3 regions of the Glutamicibacter sp. FBE19 genome follow, and region 1 is predicted to be linked to each of the others. Evidence: predicted binding sites of a transcription regulator. Region 1 holds the regulator's gene; each other region holds the start of a gene.
The links. Region 1 encodes LexA, which represses DNA repair genes until DNA is damaged. Its sites were predicted from a motif close to TCGAACANNTGTTCGA; they were not measured.
Positions count from the first base shown of each region.

Region 2: a site for LexA is predicted at 2,514-2,529, ahead of H6F58_RS02250 (DUF222 domain-containing protein). Genes of this name have one in related genera too.
Region 3: a site for LexA is predicted at 3,074-3,089, ahead of H6F58_RS02665 (shikimate dehydrogenase). Genes of this name have one in related genera too.

Region 1 covers NZ_JACKQN010000002.1:42,019-56,857, reverse strand. The annotation lists gene H6F58_RS03905 (CinA family protein) at 1-54, shown strand, start outside; gene H6F58_RS03900 (helix-turn-helix transcriptional regulator) at 250-663, shown strand; gene H6F58_RS03895 (DUF3046 domain-containing protein) at 775-999, shown strand; gene recA (recombinase RecA) at 1,240-2,292, shown strand; gene H6F58_RS03885 (regulatory protein RecX) at 2,391-3,155, shown strand; gene H6F58_RS17925 (hypothetical protein) at 3,359-3,544, shown strand; gene miaB (tRNA (N6-isopentenyl adenosine(37)-C2)-methylthiotransferase MiaB) at 3,633-5,162, shown strand; gene miaA (tRNA (adenosine(37)-N6)-dimethylallyltransferase MiaA) at 5,167-6,093, shown strand; gene dapF (diaminopimelate epimerase) at 6,102-7,037, shown strand; gene H6F58_RS03860 (methyltransferase) at 7,105-7,710, opposite strand; gene hflX (GTPase HflX) at 8,131-9,699, shown strand; gene H6F58_RS03850 (ATP-dependent DNA helicase) at 9,692-11,689, shown strand; gene H6F58_RS03845 (glycoside hydrolase family 76 protein) at 11,929-12,852, shown strand; gene lexA (transcriptional repressor LexA) at 12,898-13,617, opposite strand; gene H6F58_RS03835 (LysM peptidoglycan-binding domain-containing protein) at 13,876-14,229, shown strand; gene H6F58_RS03830 (histidinol-phosphate transaminase) at 14,311-14,839, shown strand, end outside.
Region 2 covers NZ_JACKQN010000001.1:494,769-499,290, forward strand. The annotation lists gene H6F58_RS02240 (FdhF/YdeP family oxidoreductase) at 1-826, shown strand, start outside; partial or broken gene H6F58_RS02245 (nucleobase:cation symporter-2 family protein) at 919-2,374, shown strand; gene H6F58_RS02250 (DUF222 domain-containing protein) at 2,552-4,027, shown strand; gene H6F58_RS02255 (SPFH domain-containing protein) at 4,126-4,522, opposite strand, start outside.
Region 3 covers NZ_JACKQN010000001.1:591,375-595,896, reverse strand. The annotation lists gene H6F58_RS02675 (IclR family transcriptional regulator C-terminal domain-containing protein) at 1-250, opposite strand, end outside; gene H6F58_RS02670 (sugar phosphate isomerase/epimerase and 4-hydroxyphenylpyruvate domain-containing protein) at 268-2,121, opposite strand; gene H6F58_RS02665 (shikimate dehydrogenase) at 2,121-2,993, opposite strand; gene H6F58_RS02660 (MFS transporter) at 3,147-4,484, shown strand.

The DNA.
Region 1 (14,839 bases):
CATGCGGCACTTCAACAGTTGGCTGCCATCCTGGATAAAGCTTCTTCACAGTAAGACGCGCAAGACTGGTTCTCCCGAGATATTACGCAAAAATCCTGCTTCATGTGGCGAGTGTCGCATTTTTCAGATTAGGCTGAGGATCGGGGAACAAAATCGTATGACCCGTCGTTGTACGAATTACAGGGCCGCAAGGTTGGCCCCCGTATTAAACAGATCTTCGAGATGGACCTAGGAGCAAAGGCTAAATTTATGGTCAAGCAACCCGTTACTGTCAATGGTGTCGTCCGTTGGCGCGATATGGGAGAAGCCCATACGGTCCAGCCCGAGAAGGAGGAGCACAAAATGGTAGTACTCCGTCATGAAATCGGCGATGTTCTGCGTGACGTCCGCCAGCGCCAGGGACGCACCCTTCGCGAGGTTTCACATAGCGCCCGAGTTTCCCTCGGTTATCTTTCCGAAGTTGAACGCGGTCAGAAGGAAGCCTCCTCGGAGCTGCTTTCCTCGATCTGCGTGGCGCTGGAAATTCCACTGTCCCTCATGTTGCGTGAAGTCTCCGAACGAGTAGCGCTGGCTGAAGGTATCGCCATCCCTGATACCGTGCCAACGGATATGGCCAACGAGTTCGCTGAGAAGAGCGCCGGAAAGCCGCTGGCTTCCGTCTAAGTCAAAAAATCTTATGGTTTCCGCGGCTCAGTAATCGAGTTTGCCGGGGCCGAATAAGGAGCCCACGCTCATCGCGTGGGCTCCTTGCCTATGTCATGGGAGAATAATCAGGTGAAAATCAGCGATTTCTGGCGCAATATGGAAGCCGAGTTCGGGCCGCGGTACTCCCACGTCCTGGCCGACTCCATGGCTTTGACCGAACTTGACAGCCTCACCCCTGCCGAAGCATTGAACAAGGGCGTCAAGCCCAAGCAAATCTGGGAGGCGCTGTGCCGAGCCCAGGACGTTCCGGTTGAACGTTGGCTCGGCGTGGATATCGAACCCAAGGATTCCTGACCGCCGAATTCGAAAATGGTGTTTTCGATACTTCGAAAACGCCGTGTTGGATTTCGAACATCTGTTCGGATATGCTTATCCTAGAAGCAGCGCAGGAAACTGCACCAAAAACTAAAGCACTGAGATTGTCCACACTGGCGGGCTATCAGAGTCCAAAGTGTCGGTGGATGAGCATACTGTCTACAACAGGACATAAATCATGAGCAGGTCGCTTCCGGCTTGCATGAGCAAAGGTGAACCATGGCAGCAAATAATGATCGAGAAAAGGCACTAGAGGCTGTCCTCGGCCAAATTGACAAGGCCTATGGCAAGGGCTCGGTCATGCGCCTGGGCGATGAAACCCGTGCCCCTATTGAAGTTATCCCAACGGGTTCGGTCGCATTGGACGTCGCCCTGGGAATTGGCGGCCTGCCACGCGGTCGCGTCGTGGAGATCTACGGCCCGGAATCTTCCGGTAAGACGACGGTGGCGCTCCATGCTGTTGCCAGCGCGCAGAAGGCTGGCGGCGTCGCCGCCTTCATTGACGCCGAGCACGCCCTTGATCCGGAATACGCCAAGAAGCTTGGTGTAGATACCGATGCGCTTCTGGTCTCGCAGCCGGACACCGGCGAGCAGGCGCTGGAAATCATGGATATGCTCGTGGGTTCCGGTGCCTTGGATATCATCGTTATCGACTCCGTGGCTGCACTGGTGCCACGCGCCGAAATCGAAGGCGAAATGGGCGATAGCCACGTTGGCCTTCAGGCTCGATTGATGTCGCAGGCTCTGCGTAAGATCACCGGTCGCCTCTCGGCATCCAAGACCACGGCCATCTTCATCAACCAGCTGCGTGAGAAGATCGGTGTCTTCTTCGGCAGCCCTGAAACCACCACCGGTGGTAAGGCGCTGAAGTTCTACGCTTCGGTCCGTATCGATATCCGCCGCATTGAGACCTTGAAAGAGGGCACCAACCCGGTGGGTAACCGCACCCGCTGCAAGGTCGTCAAGAACAAGATGGCTCCTCCCTTCAAGCAGGCTGAATTCGATATCCTCTACGGTCACGGAATCTCTCGTGAAGGTTCGCTGATCGACATGGGTGTCGAGCACAACCTGGTCAAGAAGTCCGGCGCCTGGTTCACCTATGATGGCGACCAGCTGGGCCAGGGCAAGGAAAACGCCCGTCGATTCTTGCGCGATAATCCAGACCTGTCCGATGAACTCGAGCGGCAGATCTTGCAGAAGCTCGGCGTCCTGCCAAAGGACGAGGTTGAAGAAGACGAGACAGAACTGCGAGTCGTCGAGGGCGACAAGTAGTGTCCTCAAACTTCCAACGACGTAGCGTCCGCCCCGGACACAAATCCGGGGCGGACGCTACGTCCGTTTCGCAAGAGTTTCAGGGAAGCCTCGACGACATGCCGGATTGGGCGAAGCCCGACCCCCAGGCAGCGAAAGCGCCGGCCTCGGAACCGGCGGGCGCAGCGGACTCCACGTCGAAACTTCCCGAGCATGGCCATCGCCGCATCATTGTGCCAGCTTGGCAGGAGGACAAGAAGCCCGAAAGCGTCGATGAACTGCGTGCAGCGATGGAACGCATCGTCGCCGCACCAGCACCCCCGAAGCCGTCGAAGAAGGAACGCCGCGAAGCGCGGGAAGCCCGCAAGGTGGCCCGCGAAGCGGGGGAAGCGGAAGAGCTCACCGATGAACAGTGGCGTGAGAAAGCGCGAAACATCCTGCTTCGCCAGCTAACTGCCAGCGACAAGACCGCAAAGCAGCTCAAAGACAAGCTGCTGGACAAGGAATGCCCGGAAGAAATCGCGGACGAAGTCATTGAGCGATACGCCGAGATCAATCTCGTCGATGACCAGCGTTTTGCGAAGTCATGGGTGGTGACTCGTGCCCGCTCCAGGGGACTGGCCCGCGGCGCGATTAAGCATGAGCTTCGCTCAAAAGGCGTTGATGATGAACTCGCCGCCGAAGCGTTGGAACAGATTGATGATGAAGCAGAAGAACAGCGCGCCCGCGAACTCGTCCGCGCAAAACTCCGGCCAGAATCAATGGGAGCAGATCGCGACAAGGCGTTGCGCCGATTAGTTGGAATGCTTGGACGCAAAGGCTACAACGGTTCGATGGCATTCAAGGTAGCCCGCGAAGAATGGGACGAACGGTTCAGGTCCTGAGGCTAGCGATTTTTCTTTCGCATGAATGGTCTCTTGCCCAAGCGAAATAGCCAGTCATCCAAGCTTTGGCAAACCGGCAAAATGATGACCGCGATGGCAACCAATATTGAACCTGCCCCAATATCAAAAGCAGGTCGTCAGTGCTGTAATCCATTGGCGGGATTACGCCAATCGCCATCGGAACGGCAAAAAGGAACAGCGCGGTGAGCGAGGCCATCCACCAATGGAAAACCTTCATGGAGCGCGACAGCGGCAAGGCGCGCCGAGCTGGAGTCTTGGCTGGTGGTTCGCCAGCGTCGCGACCCGCGGTTCTGCTCGCATTCCTTGAAATCGTCAACAGTTGGAACAACTCGGTCGTATCGGAAACCGCTGCGCTGCGCTCCAGATGATTCACGAGTACCCATCTCCGATTCGTGGGCCGTTCGCCCTAGGGTCGCCTACATTTCAGCTCGATGGAAATTTCGGTAATCTTGAAGGGTGACTGAGCAACAAACCGTGAGCATCCCGGAAACCGAAGAATTGCCGCGTACCTATGAAGTACGCACCTTCGGTTGCCAAATGAACGTCCACGATTCCGAGAGGCTTTCTGGCCTTTTGGAAGACGCAGGATTGAGCCGAAAGCCCGAGGAGCTCAAGGACGGCGTTGCTGATGTCGTCGTCTTCAATACGTGCGCAGTGCGAGAAAACGCGGACAACAAGCTCTACGGGAACCTCGGCATCCTCAAGGGCATCAAGGCAGAGCGCCCAGGCATGCAAATTGCAGTTGGCGGTTGCCTGGCCCAAAAGGATCGCGACACCATCCTGAAAAAGGCTCCCTGGGTCGACGTGGTCTTCGGAACCCACAACATCGGGTCTTTGCCTGCATTGCTGGCTCGTTCAGAACACAACAAGAAGGCAGAGCTTGAGATCCTCGAATCTCTTGACGTCTTCCCTTCGACTTTGCCAACGCGGCGCGAGTCCGTGTACGCCGGCTGGGTATCGATCTCCGTGGGCTGCAACAATACGTGCACCTTCTGCATCGTTCCGTCGCTGCGCGGCAAGGAACGCGACCGCCGTCCCGGCGAAATCCTGGCCGAGATCCAAGCGCTCGTTGACGACGGAGCCATCGAAGTGACCCTGCTGGGCCAGAACGTCAACTCCTACGGCGTTGAGTTCGGGGACCGCCTGGCCTTCGGCAAGCTCCTGCGCGCTTGCGGCGAAATCGAAGGGCTCGAACGTGTACGATTCACCAGCCCGCACCCTGCAGCCTTCACCGACGATGTCATCGACGCAATGGCCGAAATGCCTAATGTGATGCCGCAGCTGCATATGCCATTGCAGTCCGGATCCGACAAGGTGCTCAAGGAAATGCGCCGATCCTACCGTTCCAAGAAGTTCCTCGGAATTTTGGACAAGGTGCGCGAGCGAATCCCGCACGCCGCGATCACAACGGACATCATTGTCGGCTTCCCCGGTGAATCCGAAGAGGACTTCCAGGCAACCTTGGATGTTGTCGAGGCTTCGCGTTTCTCCTCGGCCTTCACCTTCCAATACTCCAAGCGGCCTGGCACGCCCGCGGCAACCCTGGAAGGCCAGCTGCCCAAAGCAGTGGTCCAGGAACGCTACGAGCGCCTGACCGCGCTGCAGGACCGTATCGCCAAGGAAGAAAACGCCAAGCAGCTGGGACGAACCGTGGAAGTCATGGTGACCGAGCAGTCGGGGCGCAAGGCCGAGGAAACGCATCGGCTTGCTGGCCGTGCGCAGGACCAGCGGCTGGTGCACTTCTCCGTGCCCGAGGGAGCGCAAACTCCGCGTCCAGGCGATCTGGTGACCCTGCCCATTACCGAAGTGGCAGCATTCCACCTCATTTCGGACCCTGATTCCGGCCAGTACTCATTGCGCCGTTCCCGCGCCGGAGACGCCTGGGATCGCGCGCAGGCAGAAAGCTGTGGCGTTCCCGCTCCGGGTGAAACTACTGCGGCAGGCCGCAAAAATTTGGGCATGCCAACACTCAAAGTGCGCAGCTAGCCCGATGACGGATACTCATCTGCCGGTCATCGCTATCGTCGGTCCTACCGGTACCGGCAAATCGGACTTGGCGATTGCGCTGGCCCAACAACTGGGCGGGGAAATCGTTAATTCTGATGCCCTGCAGTTCTACAGGGGCATGGATATTGGGACCGCAAAGTTGCCGGTGTCTGAACGCGGGGGCATTGAACACCATCTGATGGACACGCTGTCGATCGCCGAAGAAGCATCGGTTGCCACGTTCCAAGAAGAAGCACGCGAGCAGTTCGCGCAGATCCGCGCGCGTGGCAAGGTGCCGATCATGGTCGGCGGATCAGGACTTTATGTCAGGGCGGCACTGGATGTCATTGATTTTCCGCCCACCGATCCAGGCATCAGAAAGAAGCTGGAAGCAGAGGTCCAGGAAAAGGGTGACGGGGATCTTCGCCGCCGGCTAGCTGAAGTGGACCCCGTATCCGCCGAGCGCAACCTTGATCTGCGACGGGCTATCCGTGCCCTGGAAGTCCATGAAATCTCCGCACGCCCGTTCAGCTCCTACATGCCGCAGCGCGAGTACACTGCTCCGGCTCTTCAGATCGGACTAAATTACGATCGTTCAGCGTTGCATGAAGCATTGGAAGCACGTGTGCACACCATGGATGCGATGGGATTGGCTGAAGAAGTTGCCGGTTTGCTGGAACTGGGACTGCGCGAAGGCAAAACAGCTTCTCGCGCGATCGGGTACCAGCAATACACGGATTATCTTGACGGAAAAATCACCCGGGCCGAGGCCATAACCCAGACGGTGGTTGCCACCAGAAAATTTGCCCGACGCCAAATCACATGGTTCAACGCTGACCCGCGGGTCAAGTGGCTGGACCCCACCGAACCGGACCTCATTGGCAAAGCACTGGCCCTCATCGGCAAGCCAACCGAGGAACCAACACGCTAGGAGTATCGATGTACAGCACCGAACTAGGCCAACTGGCGGGGCAGCCTTTCGCCAAGGGCCATGCCACAGGAAACGACTTCGTCTTGATTGCGGATCCAGAAGCTGACGTGGATCTGACCGCCGAACAGGTGGCGGCACTGTGCCATCGGCGCTTCGGCATCGGCGGCGACGGCTTGATTCGCGCGGTTCCCACATCCAAGGTGCCCGGGTACGAACAGCAGGTCGCCCAGAATCCAGGGGCCTACTGGTTCATGGACTACCGGAATGGCGATGGCTCCATCGCCGAAATGTGCGGCAACGGGGTGCGCGCCTTCGCCCACTTCCTGATTGCTGAAGGCCTGGTGGATCTTCCCGTAGGCCAGAGCATCCACATCGGCAGCCGCGCCGGCATCAAGATGATCACCCGGCTTGTTGAAGGCTATGCAGTGAATCTGGGCCCGTGGGGACTGATCTTCGAGGACCAGGCGGAGGCCGACTCCATAGATTCCATGGTCAAGCCACGCGGTTGGGAACAGGCGCTGCCAGCTTTGAGCATCACCATGGGCAACCCGCACACAGTGGTGGCCCTTCCCGATATCGACATGCTCGACAGCCTTGAGCTGTTCGCAGAACCAGAAGTCGCACCAAAGCCTGAAAACGGCACCAACGTCGAATTCGTGGTTCCCAACGAGCCGCTGATCGAAGAGGACGGAGTTGCCCAGGTGACGATGCGCGTTCATGAACGCGGAGTAGGGGAGACCCTTTCCTGTGGCACCGGCGCATGCGCTGCCGCCGCCGCGGTTCGATACTGGGCCCGAGGCACCGCGCTGATCAACCAGTGGGCAGTGTCGGTGCCAGGCGGGGTCGTAGGCGTTGAATTCCGTGCCAACGATGCCGGCGGCGAAGACACGATCCTTTCCGGCCCTGCAGAACTAGTTGCCCGCGGAGTGATCGGCGCGAAGTAGCCGGTGAAGCAAAAATTGCAGGCATCTCGTCCTATGGACAGATGCCTGCAATTGCTGGAATGAGGTTCTAGGCCGGTCGCGAAACCTTCAGGACGCGGAAGGCCTTGGCCGTGGCCTCGCGAGTGATCGACCAGTCCTGGGGCAGCTGCTCGGCCAGCCATTTCTGCAAGGAATCGCTCCCCAGATTCTTCTGCACTACCAGCCAGGCTTCCCCGCCTGCTGCCAGGCGCGGCAGCCACAGCATCAGAAGTTCGTGCAGCGCTTCCTTGCCGATGCGGATGGGCGGATTGGACCAGATGGTATCGAACTGGAGACCGGGTTCAACGGAATCTGGGGTTCCGACTACCACGTTGCCCAACCCCAGGTGCTGGGCATTCAGCCGGGTCAATTCGATCGAGCGTTCATTGACATCCACGCCGTGAACGGTGGATTCGGGGGACCTCTCGGCAGCGGTCAGGGCAATCGGTCCCCAGCCGCATCCGATGTCAAGCACGCGCCCGCGTGGGGCGGGGACATGCTGCAACAACACCGCGGTGCCTTTATCCAAGCCTGAAGGCGAGAAGATTCCTGCGGCTGTCTGAACCTTGCGCACTGTGCCGTTGAGTTCGACTTCAATGGTGCGTCGTTCATCGGCCGAGGCGGGGCTGGCGGTGAAGTAGTGATCCGAGGTCATAGGCAAAGTTTATCGTTGTGCTTCCCGAGGCCAAAGACCAGCGCATTCAACGTGAGCAAAGCGATATAGGCAGCTCGAGCATTGACTGATAGAGTTTTCCCTATGACTTTCGTTTTCGTCTAATACGTAACCGCAGCGGTTACCTCGCGATCCTCCCCGGCGACGCGCCTATTTGGCGTGCCGGCATTGAAGGATTGGCAGACGGCGAAGTCTTTTTTGTTTTCCGCAAGTTGTGCATCACACGCCTTGCCATTCGCCTTCGCACCTCGGTAACCCCGCATTCACCTGCTTGCCTATATTTTTTGAGCGCTGTCAAAAGGACCACGAATGTTTGATGAACCGACAGAACCCCAACGCGTCACGTCGCGAACTGGGGGTCAACCGCACTATTCTGGAATGCGAAGTACTTCTAAGGAGACCATGACTAACTCCGAGTCACACGAGCACGATTCGGCATCAATGGATGATGCCCAGATCCAGGCCGCTATCGACCGTATCCTCGAAGCCGATGAAGCCCAAAGCCCACAGGTCCAGCACTTCGGAGAAGAAGATACCTCAATCTTCTCCGGGCAGGCCACTGCGCTCAACCGCTTCTCGACCGGCTTTACCCAATACGACGGGGACCAGGATGACCTCGCGGAGCGTCGCGCCTTGCGTCGCGTCGCGGGCCTGTCCACCGAACTCGAAGACGTTACCGAGGTCGAGTACCGCCAGCTGCGCCTGGAGCGCGTTGTGCTGGCTGGTATTTGGAGCGAAGGCACCGTCACCGACGCCGAAAACTCCCTGCGCGAACTGGCCGCCTTGGCTGAGACCGCAGGTTCTGAAGTTCTCGACGGCGTGGTGCAGCGCCGCAGCAAGCCGGACCCGTCGACATTCCTGGGGTCGGGCAAGGCCGAGGAACTGCGCGGCATCGTTGCCTCTACCGGCGCGGATACCGTGGTGGTTGATGCTGAGCTGGCTCCGTCCCAGCGCCGCGCACTCGAGGACATTGTGAAGGTCAAGGTTATTGACCGCACTAGCCTGATCCTTGATATCTTTGCGCAGCATGCGAAGTCCCGAGAAGGCAAGGCACAGGTTGAACTGGCTCAGCTCGAGTACCTGCTGCCACGTCTTCGTGGCTGGGGCGAATCGATGTCCCGCCAGGCTGGTGGTCGTGTAGGTGCCGCTGGTGGCGGCATTGGCTCGCGTGGTCCGGGTGAAACCAAGATCGAGATGGACCGTCGCCGCATTCGCGACCGCATGGCCAAGCTGCGTCGCGAGATCAAGGCCATGAAGCCTGCTCGTGAGGCCAAGCGCGCCAATCGCAAGCGCAATGAAGTGCCCGCAGTGGCTATCGCCGGATACACCAACGCCGGAAAGTCATCTTTGCTCAACCGTCTGACCAATGCCGGTGTCCTGGTGGAGAACGCGCTGTTCGCCACCTTGGATCCAACCGTGCGCCAGTCGTCGACTGAAGACGGGCTGACCTATACGTTGGCCGATACCGTTGGATTCGTGTCGAACCTTCCAACCCAGTTGGTGGAAGCCTTCCGCTCAACTCTGGAAGAAATTGCCGATTCTGATCTAATCCTGCACGTAGTGGATGCTTCGCACCCTGACCCGGAGGGGCAGATTCAGGCCGTTCGTACCGTGCTTGGCGAAGTTGACGCGTTGAATATCCCGGAAATCATCGTCCTGAATAAGGCTGACGTCGCGGATCCATTTGTCATTGAACGAATCCGCAACCGTGAATCCAATACCTCCGTGGTTTCGGCTCACACCGGTGAGGGCATCGAAGAGCTGCTGGAAAAGATCAGCTCGTCGATTCCGCGTCCAGGCATTCAGCTTGAAGTTCTCATCCCGTACAACCGCGGGGATTTGATCGCAAAGCTGCATCAGAGCGAATCTGAAATCCTGGAAAGCGAACACCTGGACAACGGCACGCGATTGATCGTCAAGGTGCGCGATTCCCTGGCGGCAGAGTTGGAGACTTTCAACATTCATGGATAAGCAAGAGCAGGCCCTTGAGCTTCTTGAGGCCGCGGTAACTTCCATGGGTGGCGCCATGCGTACAGGCCAGCAGGAAATGGTCAAGCACGTGGTGGCTGCCTTGGAAGACGAAGAACATTTGCTGGTTCAAGCTGGCACCGGAACGGGAAAGTCCATGGGCTATCTCATTCCGGCGCTGGCCCATGCGCAAACTAGTGCCAAGCCAGTGATTGTTTCAACCGCTACACTCGCGTTGCAGTCGCAAATTGTCGGTCGCGACGTGCCGAGATTACTTGAGTCACTCAAGGGCAAGCTCTCCCGTCCCATGGATGTGGCTCTGCTCAAAGGCCGCTCCAATTACTTGTGCCAATACAAGCTCGGTGGCGGATACCCCGATGACGAAGGCACGCTGTTCTCGATGGATGAACCGGCAGTACCCGCCGGAACCACCTATTCACCGCTTGCCAGTGAAGTGATGAAACTTCGCGATTGGGCCGAGCGCACCGACACCGGCGACCGAGATGAATTGGTGCCCGGAGTCAGCGACAAGGCCTGGAAGCAGGTTTCGGTTTCGGCGATGGAATGCCTGGGTTCTCAAAAGTGCCCGATGGCCGATGAATGCTTCTCGGAAATGGCACGCGCCCGCGCGGCCGAATCTGACGTGGTGATCACCAATCATGCCTTGCTGGCGGTGTCTGCGTTTGAAGGCCTGTCGGTCTTGCCGGATTTCGACGTGGCCATCATCGATGAGGCCCACGAACTGCAGGACCGCGTGACCAGCTCGGTGTCTGGCGCCCTGTCGGCTCGAATGGTGATGACTGCTGCTGGTGGCGCCAAGCGCCACTGCGGCGTCAACGTCGATGAAATGGTCAAAGCGGCCAACCGACTGGAGAAGTCCCTGACGGGGATCCCCACCGGTCTGCTGGAGCAAGGCTTGCGCGAAGACATGGGCATTGCACTCAATGACATTGTTGAGCAGGCTCGCCTGGCATTGGCGCTGTCCAAGCCAGAGGCGAACGCGCCCGCCGATGGCGGACGACAGACTGCACGCTCCCAGCTGCAGGCTGTTATGGATGACTCTCTGCGCATGCTCGAATCTGAAGAGCGCCGCGAAGTTCTCTACACAACGCGCCCACGGGAGTTCGTAGAAGGCCGAGGCTACGTGGAGGCCGAAGAATCCCAACCGGCAACGCTGAATGTCGCACCGCTGTCGGTGGCAGGAAAACTGCGCGAAGGCCTATTTGATGGCCGCACGGTCGTGCTCACCAGTGCAACGTTGGCTATCGGTTCGCAATTTGATGCCGTGGCCGGTTCGCTGGGCTTGATGGGGAACGGAGCGCCAACATGGACTGGCGTCGATGTGGGAAGCCCTTTTGATTATCCAAAACAAGGCATCCTGTACGTAGCCAGGCATTTGCCAAAACCTGGCCGTCAACTTGCAGCTGAGACCCTGGACGAGATTGAAGATCTCATCAAGGCATCCGGCGGTGGCGCACTGGCGCTGTTCACTTCGAAGCGTTCGGCGGAAGAGGCCGCCAGCATCTTGCGCGAGCGGCTGGACGTGGACATCTTGTGCCAGGGCGAGGCCAGCATGAAATCCCTGGTTGAACAGTTCGCAGACGAACGCGACACTTGCCTCTTTGGCACGATGACGCTGTGGCAGGGAGTTGACGTCCCGGGGGATTCCTGCCGTCTGGTCATCATCGACAAGATTCCATTCCCACGCCCCGACGACCCGATTTCGAAGGCCCGGACCGAAGACGTCGCCAAGCATGGTGGCAATGGCTTTATGCAGGTTTCGGCTACGCATGCCGCCATCCGCTTGGCGCAGGGCGCAGGACGCCTGATCCGATCGGTCAACGACCGGGGCGTTGTAGCCATATTGGACTCGCGCATGGCCACGGCGCGCTACGGAAGCTTCCTGAAGGCTACCCTGCCACCGATGTGGCCCACAGTAGACAAGAAGGTCATTTCTGGAGTTCTGGAACGCCTCAAGCCTGCTGAAAAGTAACTTCCGGTGCTCGAAAGCAATGACCCGGTGACTCGGGCTCGTTGAATGCACTAATGTCTGCGCCACAGGGAAGGCAAATTCCGGAAGGCAAGATGAAATCCATGAGGGAACTGGCGTGTGAAGCAGCCGAAGATACGCATGCGCGTTTTGGCCATCGGCTCCTTCGCCTGCCAGGCACGTGGATTGGCCGGCCCTATAGCCTTCAGCACCGGATGCATGACGGAAGCATGCTCAGCGATATGAATGGATTTTCTCATCCGTTTGCTGAGTGGAACTACTGGTGGCAGGCCCACTACCTGGATGCGATCCTTGACGACGGGCTGGGCTATTGGGAAGCTGGCGATCGTGATGCAGCCCGGCGCGAACTTCACCGTGCCAAAGACCTGCTGGCAGGAATCCGCATTCGCAATTTCGGAGTCTTCCCGAACTACTTCTTTGACGATATGGCATGGCTGGCGCTGGCGAGCCAGAGGTTGCTGGCTTTTTCCCGGAAGCTGGAAGGGCACAGCCATCTCGGTGCAAAACGAGCAATAACGACTTTGCGCAAGCAATTGGAAAGCGGCATCGACGAAGTCCTCGATGGCGGCTTGTACTGGTCGAGGAAACGCGATTTCAAGAATGCCCCTGCCAACGCTCCTGCCGCACTCTTTTTCGCACGCATCGGTGATCGCGAACAAGCCAGGAAGCTGCTTGACTGGATGCATTCCAACATCTTCAGCGACCAGCACGGTTTATATCTTGATGGGCTCAGACTCACTTCAACAGGCCAAAAACTGGAAGATCACCTCTATACCTATAACCAGGGTCCGGTGCTCGGCGCGCTGCTGGAATTAGGTACCGCAGCTGATTTGGAGCATGCTGCTGCACTTGTTCATGCCACACGCCGGCATCTGGCCGACGAGGCCGGATCCCTGGTGCTTGATGGAGGAGGCGATGGCAACCTATTTGCCGGGATTCTCTGCCGATACCTGGCCCTCTGCGCAAACGATGAGCGCATGGATCTGGACGTTCGGGGCATCGCACGCGATTTGGTGACGTCGACAGCTAGCCGATTGGTCAACGAAGAACCACGACGGCTCTCAGCGGCAGTTCAGCGTTGGATGATCTTCAGCGCAGCACAACGGTGCGAATCGAAACCGAAATCGCAGGGAGCAAACGACTGAGGGGTGTTGATGCTTGCGCACCAACACCCCTCATGCCAGATGCGATTAGAGCGAACGCATCACAGAAACAACACGGCCCATGATCTTGGCCGCGTCGCCCAAGATCGGTTCGTAGCGTGAGTTCTGGGGCAGCAGCCATGTATGCCCATCGCGCTGCCGGAAGGTTTTGACAGTGGCTTCTTCGTCCAGCAATGCAGCGACGATATCGCCGTTTTCAGCATTCTGCTGACGGCGGACGACTACCCAGTCACCATCACAGATAGCGGCATCAACCATGGAATCGCCAGAGACTTTGAGCATGAATAATTCGCCGTGTCCGACCAGCTGGCGAGGCAACGAGAAAACATCTTCGACAGACTGATCAGCAAGGATCGGCCCACCAGCAGCGATCCGGCCGACCAATGGAACCATGGTCGTATCGGCTGACGTGCTGAGCTCGATGACCATCGCGTCTTCGGCAGCCTTGCTCTCTGCGGCCTCCGACGCCGTTGAGTTCTCAGCATCGTCCGCCAACTGCAGCGGCAACAAAATCTCCATGGCGCGCGGACGGCGTGGATCTCGACGAATGTACCCGAGCTTTTCCAGCTGGCTCAATTGGTGGGTGACGCTCGAAAGGCTCTTGAGTCCTACCGAGTCGCCAATCTCACGCATGGATGGTGGATAGCCGTTCTTGCCGATGGCACGCTGGATCGTTTCCAGGATCTTCTTTTGGCGAATCGTCAACGAGCGTGCATTCGATCGGGGAGTGCGTTGTGAAGCTGACATGAGATTTTGCCTTCCCTAGCTATCTGTCGAAAGTTCGGCAGTCCAAACTGTCGGAGCCAGATGGTGTGATGTTTTCATTGCTCGTCTACTTCGAAATCTTAGTGGATAAGCGAGCTTCTTTCAAAGATTTGTTCGAAAACTTCTGGACAAGTCGGACGAAGCTCTGTTAGAACAGATGTACTAGTTTCGAACAAGTCTTCGAAATCTACATATCGAATATAACTTCGCATCGCTACACAATCTTGAGGAGATAAGGTCATGGCAACCCTCGCACTTGACTCAAATCAAACCCAGAGCCCATTGAAGATCCGGATCAACCGCCGCGGCTGGGCTGTTTTGGTGGGCATTCCAGTTTTTGCGCTAACCGTAGCTGCAGCGTTCTTCTTCTCGATGTTCGCTTCAGATGCAAGGGCATCATCTGAACTCCCAACGGGCGTCGAAACTGTGGACGTCACCGTTATCCCGGGCGACACCGTGTGGAGCTTGGCCAAGGAGTACGCCCAGGGCTACGACGTCACTTCTGCTGTCAGCCACATTTCGGAACTCAACTCCCTCCAGGGAAGCGAGATCCACGTTGGCGACTCGCTGTCGATCCCTGTGCTCGCTGGTTAGAGCATCGATCGAGGCAGGGGATTGTTACCTTGACTCGTAGCGGATTCACCCGCCAAGCCGGTACGCACGTAGACTTATTGCGTGAATGACCGCAGTGAACTTTTGAGTCAGCTGCCCTTGCGTGAGAATCTCCGCGGGCTATCCCCATATGGCGCACCACAAATCGACGTGCCCATTCAGCTGAATGTCAACGAGAACACTCATCCGCTTCCGCCAACTGTCGTGGATGCCATTGCGCAAGAGGTCGCAAAAGCAGCAACCAGCCTCAACAGATACCCGGATCGTGAATTCACCGAACTCCGTGAACTGCTGGCTGACTATCTCGGCCACTCCCTGACCGCAGGTAACATCTGGGCGGCAAACGGCTCGAACGAAATCCTCCAGCAAATCCTGCAGGCATTTGGCGGGCCAGGACGAAGCGTCATGAGTTTCGGACCAACATACTCGATGTACCCCCTCCTAGCTAGCGGGACCGATACAACATATATCGCCGGTACGCGCGCCGAGGATTTCACTCTCTCCGCAGAATCCGCGGCAGAACAAGTTCTCAAGCACCAACCGAACATTGTCTTCCTGTGCTCTCCTAACAACCCCACGGGCACGGCGCTTG
Region 2 (4,522 bases), on a different contig from region 1:
CAAGCCCAACCGCTCGCATGTGGTGCACGGCAAGACCTCGCTGATCCTGCCCACCCTGGGCCGCACCGACAAGGACGACAAGCACCCGGGCGGGGCGCAGTTCCTCTCGGTGGAGGACTCCATGTCGGTCATCAAGTCCACCCGCGGACGGCTCACCCCGGTCTCCGAGCACCTGCTGGCCGAACCGGTGATCGTCGCCCGCATGGCCCAGGCGATCCTGGGCGAGGACCACCCGGTCAACTGGCGCGCCATGGCCGAGGACTACGACGTGATCCGCGACCACATCGAGAAGGTGCTGCCCGGCTTCGAGAACTTCAACGCCCGGGTGCGCGAAAAGAACGGCTTCGTGCTGCCCAACCCGCCGCGCGACACCCGCTCCTTCGCCACCGACATCGGCAAGGGCCGGTTCACCGTCTCGGACTTCGAGGCGCTGAAAGCCCCCGAGGGACACCTGATCCTGCAGACCATGCGCAGCCACGACCAGTACAACACCACCTTCTACGGGCTCGATGACCGCTATCGCGGCATCAAGGACGGCCGCCGGGTCATCCTGGTCAACCCGGAAGACCTGGAGCAGACCGGGTTCAAGGACCGCGACCTGGTCGACGTGATCTCCACCTTCGCCGGCACCGAGCGCCGCGCCAACCGCTTCCGGCTGGTCTCCTACCCGACGGCCAAGGGCTGCGTGGCGGCCTACTACCCGGAGGCGAACGCGCTGGTGCACCGCGATCTGGTGGCCCGCGAATCGAACACCCCGGGCTTCAAGGCCATGATGGTGCGCTTCGTGGAGCACACCCAGCAGCCCGGGCGCACGCTGGATAGCTGATCTATCGGGCTCATGCGGGAGAATTGAGGGCGGGGCGCATCCCGGCAACGCGGGATGCGCCAATTTGCAGTCCACCGCAGAGGATTTTCCCCATGAGCACCAGACCCGAAGACGAACGCCTGAGCCCCGGCCGCACCGTGGCCTACGGCTTCCAGCACGTGCTGACCATGTACGGCGGAATCATCGCCCCGCCGCTGGTCATGGGCGGGGCGGCCGGCATGGACACCGCGCAGATGGGCGTGCTGGTGGCCTGCTGCCTGTTCATCGGCGGCCTGGCCACGATCCTGCAGACCCTGGGCATCCCGTTCTTCGGCGCCCAGCTGCCGCTGGTGCAGGGCACGTCCTTCTCCGGGGTGGCCACCATGATCGCCATCCTCAATGGCGGCGGGGGGGATGCCCGCGGTTTTTGGCGCGGTGCTCGCCTCGGGCGCGATCGGCATCCTGATCGCCCCGTTCTTCGCCAAGCTGCTGCGCTTCTTCCCGCCGGTGGTCACCGGCGTGGTCATCACCATCATCGGCGTCTCGCTCTTCCCGGTCACCGCGGATTGGGCCATGGGCGGGTCGGCCGCCGGCGATAGCTACGGGTCGATGAAAAACATCGCCCTGGCCGCGATCACCCTGCTGATCCTGCTGGCCTTGTCCAAGTCCGGGGTGGCCGCCTTCTCGCGCCTCTCGATCCTGCTCTCCATCGCCCTGGGCACCCTGGTGGCCGTTCTCATGGGCATGGCCGACTTCTCGCAGGCGCTCGCCGGCGAGATCTTCGCGGTGCCGGCGCCCTTCGCCTTTGGCGCACCGGTCTTCGAAGTCAGCGCCATCATCTCGATGATGATCGTCATCCTGGTGACCTACACCGAGACCACCGCCGACATGCTCGCGGTCGCCGAAATCACCGGCTCCAAGGTGGATTCGCGCCGCATCGCCAACGGCCTGCGCGCCGACATGCTCTCCTCGGCGGTCGGCCCGATCTTCAATACCTTCACCCAGTCGGCCTTCGCGCAGAATGTCGGCCTGGTCGCGATCACCGGGGTGAAAAGCCGCTTTGTGGTCGCTGCCGGTGGCGGCATCCTCGTGGTCCTGGGCCTGCTGCCGGTGCTTGGCCGCGTCATCGCCTCGATCCCGCAGCCGGTGCTCGGCGGCGCCGGCGTGGTGCTCTTCGGCTCGGTCGCCGCTGCCGGCATCCGCACCCTGGCCAAGGCCAAGGAGGACAACATGAACATGCTGATCATCGCGACCTCGCTGGCCTTTGGCTGCATCCCGATGGTCAAGCCCGACTTCTATGCCGCCTTCCCCGCCTGGGTGGGCACGATTTTCCAATCGAGCATTTCCTCGGCGACGATCATGGCCGTGCTGCTGAACATCATCTTCAACGAGCTGAACTGGGGCAAGAAGGAAACCTCGCAGCGTTCCATCTACAAGCACCAGCTTGAGGGGCTGGCCGACGGCGATCACCTCGTGGACGGCAAGCTCTACGACCAGCAGGGACTGGAAGTGCAAATCATCGCCGAGCAGCCCGGCCAGGCCGGCGATCGGCCGATGCCCCAGGGCTAGATTTGTGGCGCGCCCGTTCGAACACCACGACCACGTGCACGCCCATGCCACCTCGGGCCTATCCGCTCTGAACTTGAAATACCATCGCTGACTGGTAACTTTACCGTGTTCTAAAAGTTATCCACCCGCAACCAAACCATCGAAGACATATTCGACTAACCAGCGTAAAATAAGAACATGTCCGAAACCACGATCCCCCCAGCGCAAACCCCCAACCCCGAGAACCACGACGGATTCACCGCCGTGGTCAAAGGACTGGAAACCAGCCTGGCACACATCGAGGAACACGGAACCACCGAGGAATGCCTCACCAGCATCGCCCGCCTGGAACGCGCCATCTCCTCCCTGCGCTACCACCAAGCAGCCCTCGCCCACCAAACCGAAATCAACGTCGTCCACCAGAACGCCACCCGCGGCAACCTCAAGCAGCTGAACCGCGGCACCGCCGCCACCATAGCCCTCGCCCGCAAAGCAGACCCCCACGGCTACCGCGAATACCTCGAAAACTGCCGCATCCTCTTCAACGACACCCCGCACCTGGCCGCCGCCTACAGCCGCGGCGAATTCACCGAAGCCCAAATGCGCGCCATCCTCACCCCGCTGCGCATCCTCAAAGCCGAACGCCGCACCGAATTCGATCACCTGTACGCCAAGAACCCCCGACTGTTCGCCAACCAGGGCACCAGGAAAATCAGCGACACCGTCAAGGACTTCACCTACGCCTACGCCTCGGACGACCAGTGCAAAGAACAAAAAAGCGCTGAAGAGCAACGCCGCATCAAATTCACCGCGCACCCGGACACCGGCATGATGAGCCTCCACGCCGAACTGCCCATCATCGCCGGCCTGGCCCTGAAAAACGACATCAAGGCAAAATCCACAAGCCTCAAAGCCCACGGCGACCCGCGCACCCGCGCGCAAATCGAAGCCGACTACCTCTCCAGCTTCTGCACCAGCCCGGACGCGACAGTGCCCGTGAACATGAACGTCGCACTGGTCATGACCGACAAGACCCTCTTCCTCGGCGACCGGCAGCCAGCCTACCTCGACGGCTACGGGGTCATCGCCCCGCAATACGCGCGCGAGCTGGTCGCCGGCAAGGAAATCCTGAACAACATGACCCTCGCGGAAATGGCCACCACCCGGCCCCCGGCCTTCATCGACACCCTGGAAGCGAGCATCGAGCTGATCCGCCTCTATACCGCCCCCGGGGACCGGGAGCTGATCGCGATGGACTCCACCGCACGGATCTTCCCGGAGAAAATGAAGAAGTTCATCAGAACCCGCGACCGGCGCTGCCGCACCCCCTTCTGCGACGGGATGATCGAGGAAATCGACCACGTCACCCAGGCCTGCCTGGGCGGGCGCACCTGCGTGGTCAACGCCGATGGAAGGTGCAAGTTCTGCAACCAGGCCAAGGAAACCCCCGGAAGGCAGGAAATTGTCATCTCCCGGGGGCCGCACCGGATGAAGATCGCTACCGGAATGGGGCCGACGTACCATTCCACCGCTCCGCCGGCGACAGGTTTTGCGCATCAGCCCTATCCGCAGTGCATGAGCGAAGCTGACTGGGTGCGTTCCTTCGAGGACTGGCTGAACCGGCCGCCGGACACCGGGAGCAGTCCGCCGGATATCGAGGATATCTCTGCCTGATCGGGGCTACCTGCCCGCACGGGGAGTAGAACGCGAGCTGGAAACAGCAATCGCCCCAGTCCATACGAACTGGGGCGAGTTGTGCCTGGCGGTGAATGCTACTTGTTGTTCTTGTCGCCAGTCATGGTAATTGGCTGAACTCCAGAATTCGGGAAACATCCAATCGGGCTCTGGTTTGATTCCGCCACAATGTCCAAGCACTTGGATGTCAACGTTTCCGGCGTCAGGGAACGTTCCAGGATCTTGTTGGCTTCGGCTTCAGCGGTGCTGGTCTGCTTGCGCTGTTCAGCCACGCGCGTCTTGGCCGCTTCGGCTTGAAGCTCATTGATGCGGTTCTGCGTCGGCTCATCGAAGTTGATGATTGGCAGGGTGACAGAACGGATTTCTATCTGGGTCTTCACCTTGCCCTGCATCTTTTCCTGCACTGCCTTGGCCAGCCCCTCAAGATCCTGGCCGCCCTTCGATGGCTCGGTGTAGGCCAAAGGGTCATAGGTA
Region 3 (4,522 bases), on a different contig from region 1:
GGGTCAGCCCCGACAGGTAGGCAGCACCGACATCTAGGACCCGTGGAGTCATCCGGTAGGCATTGCCATGGGCCTGCAGATACCCGAGGTCAACGAGGGTGAGCAGGAATCGGCGCGCCGAGGCCCTGGTTTGATCCGTCGCCGCAGCAACCTGGGACACCGTCAGCTCGGAATTGCCTGCCGAAAATGCCAGCAGCACGGCCAAGGTCTTTTCCGCTGACTTAACGAAATAATCCGGCCGCTCTGCCACTGTTTGCTCTCCCAGCTTTACAAGTTTCTGCTCCAGCGATTGCTCTCGAATTGAGAGGCAAGCCTGACCGGCGCATTGGGCGCCCCATACCCATCGTAGCCAGAACGCCGTTCAACTACCTCCAAGAACATGTTGCCGAGGGTCTTGGTGTAGAAATGCAAGAACTCTCCGGCCTCATCGCGGTCATACAACAGGTGCAGCTCCTTGAGGGTATCGAGCAATTGCGCGTCAAGGTCGAAGCGGGCCGCCAGGTCCTCGTAATAGTTGTCGGGAACCTGCAGGAACTCCATGCCGCGTGCGCGGGCATTGCGTGCCACCTCGATGATGTCATCGGCCCGCAGCGCCACATGTTCCGGGTACTCGTGATTGCGCTCGATGATGCTTTCCAGTCCCTGCGGCACAATGTTCAGCGCCAGCCGGACAGCGGAATCCGCCGTGGACAGAACCTGTGAACGCACGAGCCCCATCGGGCTGGGGACTTCTGTTCCAGGACGTGCCTTGAGGTTCAGGACGCTGCTGTAGAACAGCACTGATTCGTCGAAGCATTGCCATGGCTGGGCGATGTTGATGTGGTCGATGCCCAGGATTGGCCCGCTGGGCACCGCGGACGCCGCAGGCCCGGCATCTTCGAATTCCAAAACCCAATTCCGGGTATTGGCCGGCGAGCTGAAGAATACTTCGGTGCTATCTGGCGCCACGAAGCCAGGCAGGTCTTGTTCATTGTTGGTTTGCTGGCGGGGCACTCGCGTAGCGAGCAGGGCCCCTCCGCGTTCGCCGCTGGCCACCGGGTCCGGCACCAGCACGCCGAAGCCGGAGACGGCGGCTTCCACTCCTCGGCTTCGCTGCGAATTGATGATGATCTTCGCCTCGCCCGAGCTCCACAGCTGCACCGGCTTGCGGCGGTGCTGCCCGCTGAAGCTGAAACCGAGTTGTGCCAGCATCCCGGCCACGCGCTCTGGGTCCTCGGTCCGGATCTCGGCAAAGTCGAACCCGGTGGCGTCTTGCTCTCCGGGCAGGACCTTGAGGTCCAAGGCGTAGTGCTCCCCTGTCGAGCTCAACAGCTGGGCCGTCGTGGACTGCAGCCACTGCAAGGACCGCAGCCCGTCGATGGCGGTGCGTTCCACGTTGGATTGGCGGAAAACATCATTGAAGATTTCCAAGGAAATGATGCCGTCATAGCCTGAGCGCACGAGTTCTGCCAGGAACTGGTCCAGCGCGAAGCCGCCCTGTCCCGGGAAGAGCCGATAGTGGCGGGACCAGGAAAGGATGTCCATGGAGAGCACCGGCGCATCGGCCAGCTGGACAAAGAAGATCTTCTCTCCGGGAATGGCGGCAATCTCCGAGGGATCATCGCCGCGCGAGAGGATGTGGAAGCTGTCGATGCACAATCCCACGTTGGCGCGGTCTACCCGCTTCACGATCTCCCACGAATGCTGGTAGGTATCAACATACTTGCCCCAAGCCAACGCTTCATAGGCAATGCGCACATCGTACCGGGCGGCAAGATCTGAAAGCTGCCGGATTTGATCCACAAACAGGCCATCGTCGTTGATGGTGGCGGTGCCGACATTGGAGCACAGCAGCATCAGGTCCATGCCCAGCCGCTGCATGAGCTGGAACTTGGCTTCAGCGCGATGCAGATTGGCCTGCAGCTGTTCTTCGGTGACCCCTTCAAAATCGCGGAAGGGCTGGAACAAATCCAGGGTCAGCCCCAGCCGGTGCGCCATGGCCTTGACTTCCTCGGGCGACATCGGGCTCACCAACAGATCCTGCTCAAAGATCTCGATGCCGTCAAAGCCGGCTTTGGCGCAGGCCAGAAGTTTTTCTTCCAGGGTTCCCGACAGGCATACCGTAGCGATAGAGGTGCGCATTACAGTCCTTTTTCCAGCAGTTCCAGCAAGTGGCCACGCACCTGCTGTGTTTCCGGCCTGATGCCGGTGATGATTTCGAAGGCGTCCACCGCTTGGCCAACGGCCATGTATCCGCCGTCCAGGACTTGACATCCGAGGTTGCGGGCGGCAACGATCAGTTCGGTGTCCACCGGGCGGTAGATGCAATCCGCGACCCAGTGCCGCGATTCCAGTGCTGCGATATCCAGCGGAAGACCGGGATGGTGGTGCATGCCGATCGGGGTGGCATTCAATAATCCATCGACCTCGCCCAGAAGCTGCGGAACCTGGGCAGGCGTTGCGGCATGGACCAGTGCTTGCGGGAAGTTCTTGCGCAGCTCTTGGACCCGGTGGTTGACCCGATCCTCGTCGAGATCAACGATGTGCAGCTGCTCGGTCCCGGAAGCCAGCAAGGCGTAGGCCACCGCGGCGCCGGCGCCGCCAGCGCCCAGCTGGAGCACTTTCTGCTTCTTGGCTCCGGGGAGCCCCTCGGCCAGGCCGCGGGAGAATCCGGAAGCGTCGGTGTTGTGCCCGATGAATTTCCCGTCCTGGATCACCACGGTGTTCACCGCGCCAATGGCCCTCGCCGTTGGCGAGATGTCATCCAGATGGCCCAGAACAAGTTGTTTGCAAGGATGGGTTACATTGAAGGCGTTAAATCCCAGCTTGGCTCCTGCTTGGAGCAATTCCCCGATGCCGCTTGCCGGAAGTTCCAGTTCGGTGAGGTCAATCGGCCGATACAGGTAGCGCAGCCCGTGCACCTCGGCGGCGCGTTCGTGCATCGGCGGGGTCAGCGATGGCATGACGCCGTCACCGATCAGGCCGACCAGATAAGACTCAGCACGTGTACTCATGTTCTCCCGCAGCTCTTCTTGATGACGTCAGGTATTGCCTGAGTTGTGATTTACATCTACTGTAATCCAATGAACACATTCCGAACAAGTGTACGCATAGCGAACATCTAGAGCGGATCGTCACCCTCAAAACACTCGACGAGGAGTCACCCGATGCCATCGCCACACCACTCCGACGCATCTGCCGGCACCGGCAGCGCAGGACGAACACCGGTCAAGGCGGCCGTCGCCAGCTTCATGGGCAGCGCTGTTGAATACTACGATTTCTTCATCTTCGGCTCAGCCGCGGCCCTGATCTTTCCGCATATCTTCTTCCCCGACACCGACACCAACGCCGCGGTCATGTCGCTGGCCACCTTCGGCTTCGCCTACGTGGCCCGCCCGGTGGGAGCCATCTTCGTGGGGCACTTTGGCGACCGCATCGGCCGGCAAAAGGTCCTGATGTTCACCCTGATCCTGATGGGCGCATCCACCTTCCTCATCGGCTGCCTGCCGACCTTCGAGCAGGTAGGCTGGCTGGCCCCGATCCTGCTGGTCCTCGCCCGGCTATGCCAGGGACTCTCGGCGGCCGGCGAGCAGGCCGGAGCCTCATCGATGTCGCTGGAGCACGCCCCGGATCACCGCCGCAGCTTCTTCACCTCGTGGACGCTCACCGGCACCCAAGGCGGCCAGATTCTTGCCGCGATGATCTTCATTCCAGTGGTTGCCCTTCCGGATGAGATCAAGTTCGGCATCGGCTGGCGCATCCCGTTCTGGCTCTCGGCAGTCGTCGTGGTTGTCACCTTCTTCATCCGCCGTTCGCTGCACGAAACCCCGGAGTTCGAAGAAGCCAAGAAGAACAATGAGATTGCCAAGCTGCCGCTGGCAGTCCTGCTGCGCTTCCACTGGAAGGACGTGCTGCGCGTAGTGCTGTGCGCATTCATCGCCGCCGTCTCCACGGTGTACGGAACCCTGGCCATCTCCTACGGCAAGGTCATTGGAAACATGGATGAGTCGATCACCCTGTGGCTTGTTGTTGCCGGCAACATCGGCGCATTGATCTCGCAGCCGCTCTTCGGCATGCTGGCTGACAAGATCGGCCGCAAGCCGGTCTTCATCTACGGCGCCCTGGGCTCGGCGGCCATCATGCCGTTCTATCTGCGGTCCATGGAATCGAGCAACGCGCTGCTGCAGTTCACCCTGTCGGTCCTGGTCTTCTCCTGCGCCTACGCCGCGGCGAACGCCGTGTGGCCCAGCTTCTACGCGGAAATGTTCTCCTCGCAGGTGCGCTTCTCCGGCTTGGCCATCGGCACCCAGCTTGGCTTCCTCATGGCCGGTTTTGCCCCGTCCATCGTAGCCGCCCTGGGCGGGCTTGAAGCCAACGGCTGGGTCCAGATCAGCCTGTTCACCGCGGTGATCGCTGTCATTGCTTCGCTCTCGGCACTGACCGCACGCGAAACCTATCGTGTTCCGACCAAGCAGCTGGGCCACGCCGTCGAGAAGGTCTCCTAGCCGCCATCGCAAGCATCCCGGAACGTTTGGCCTGACTT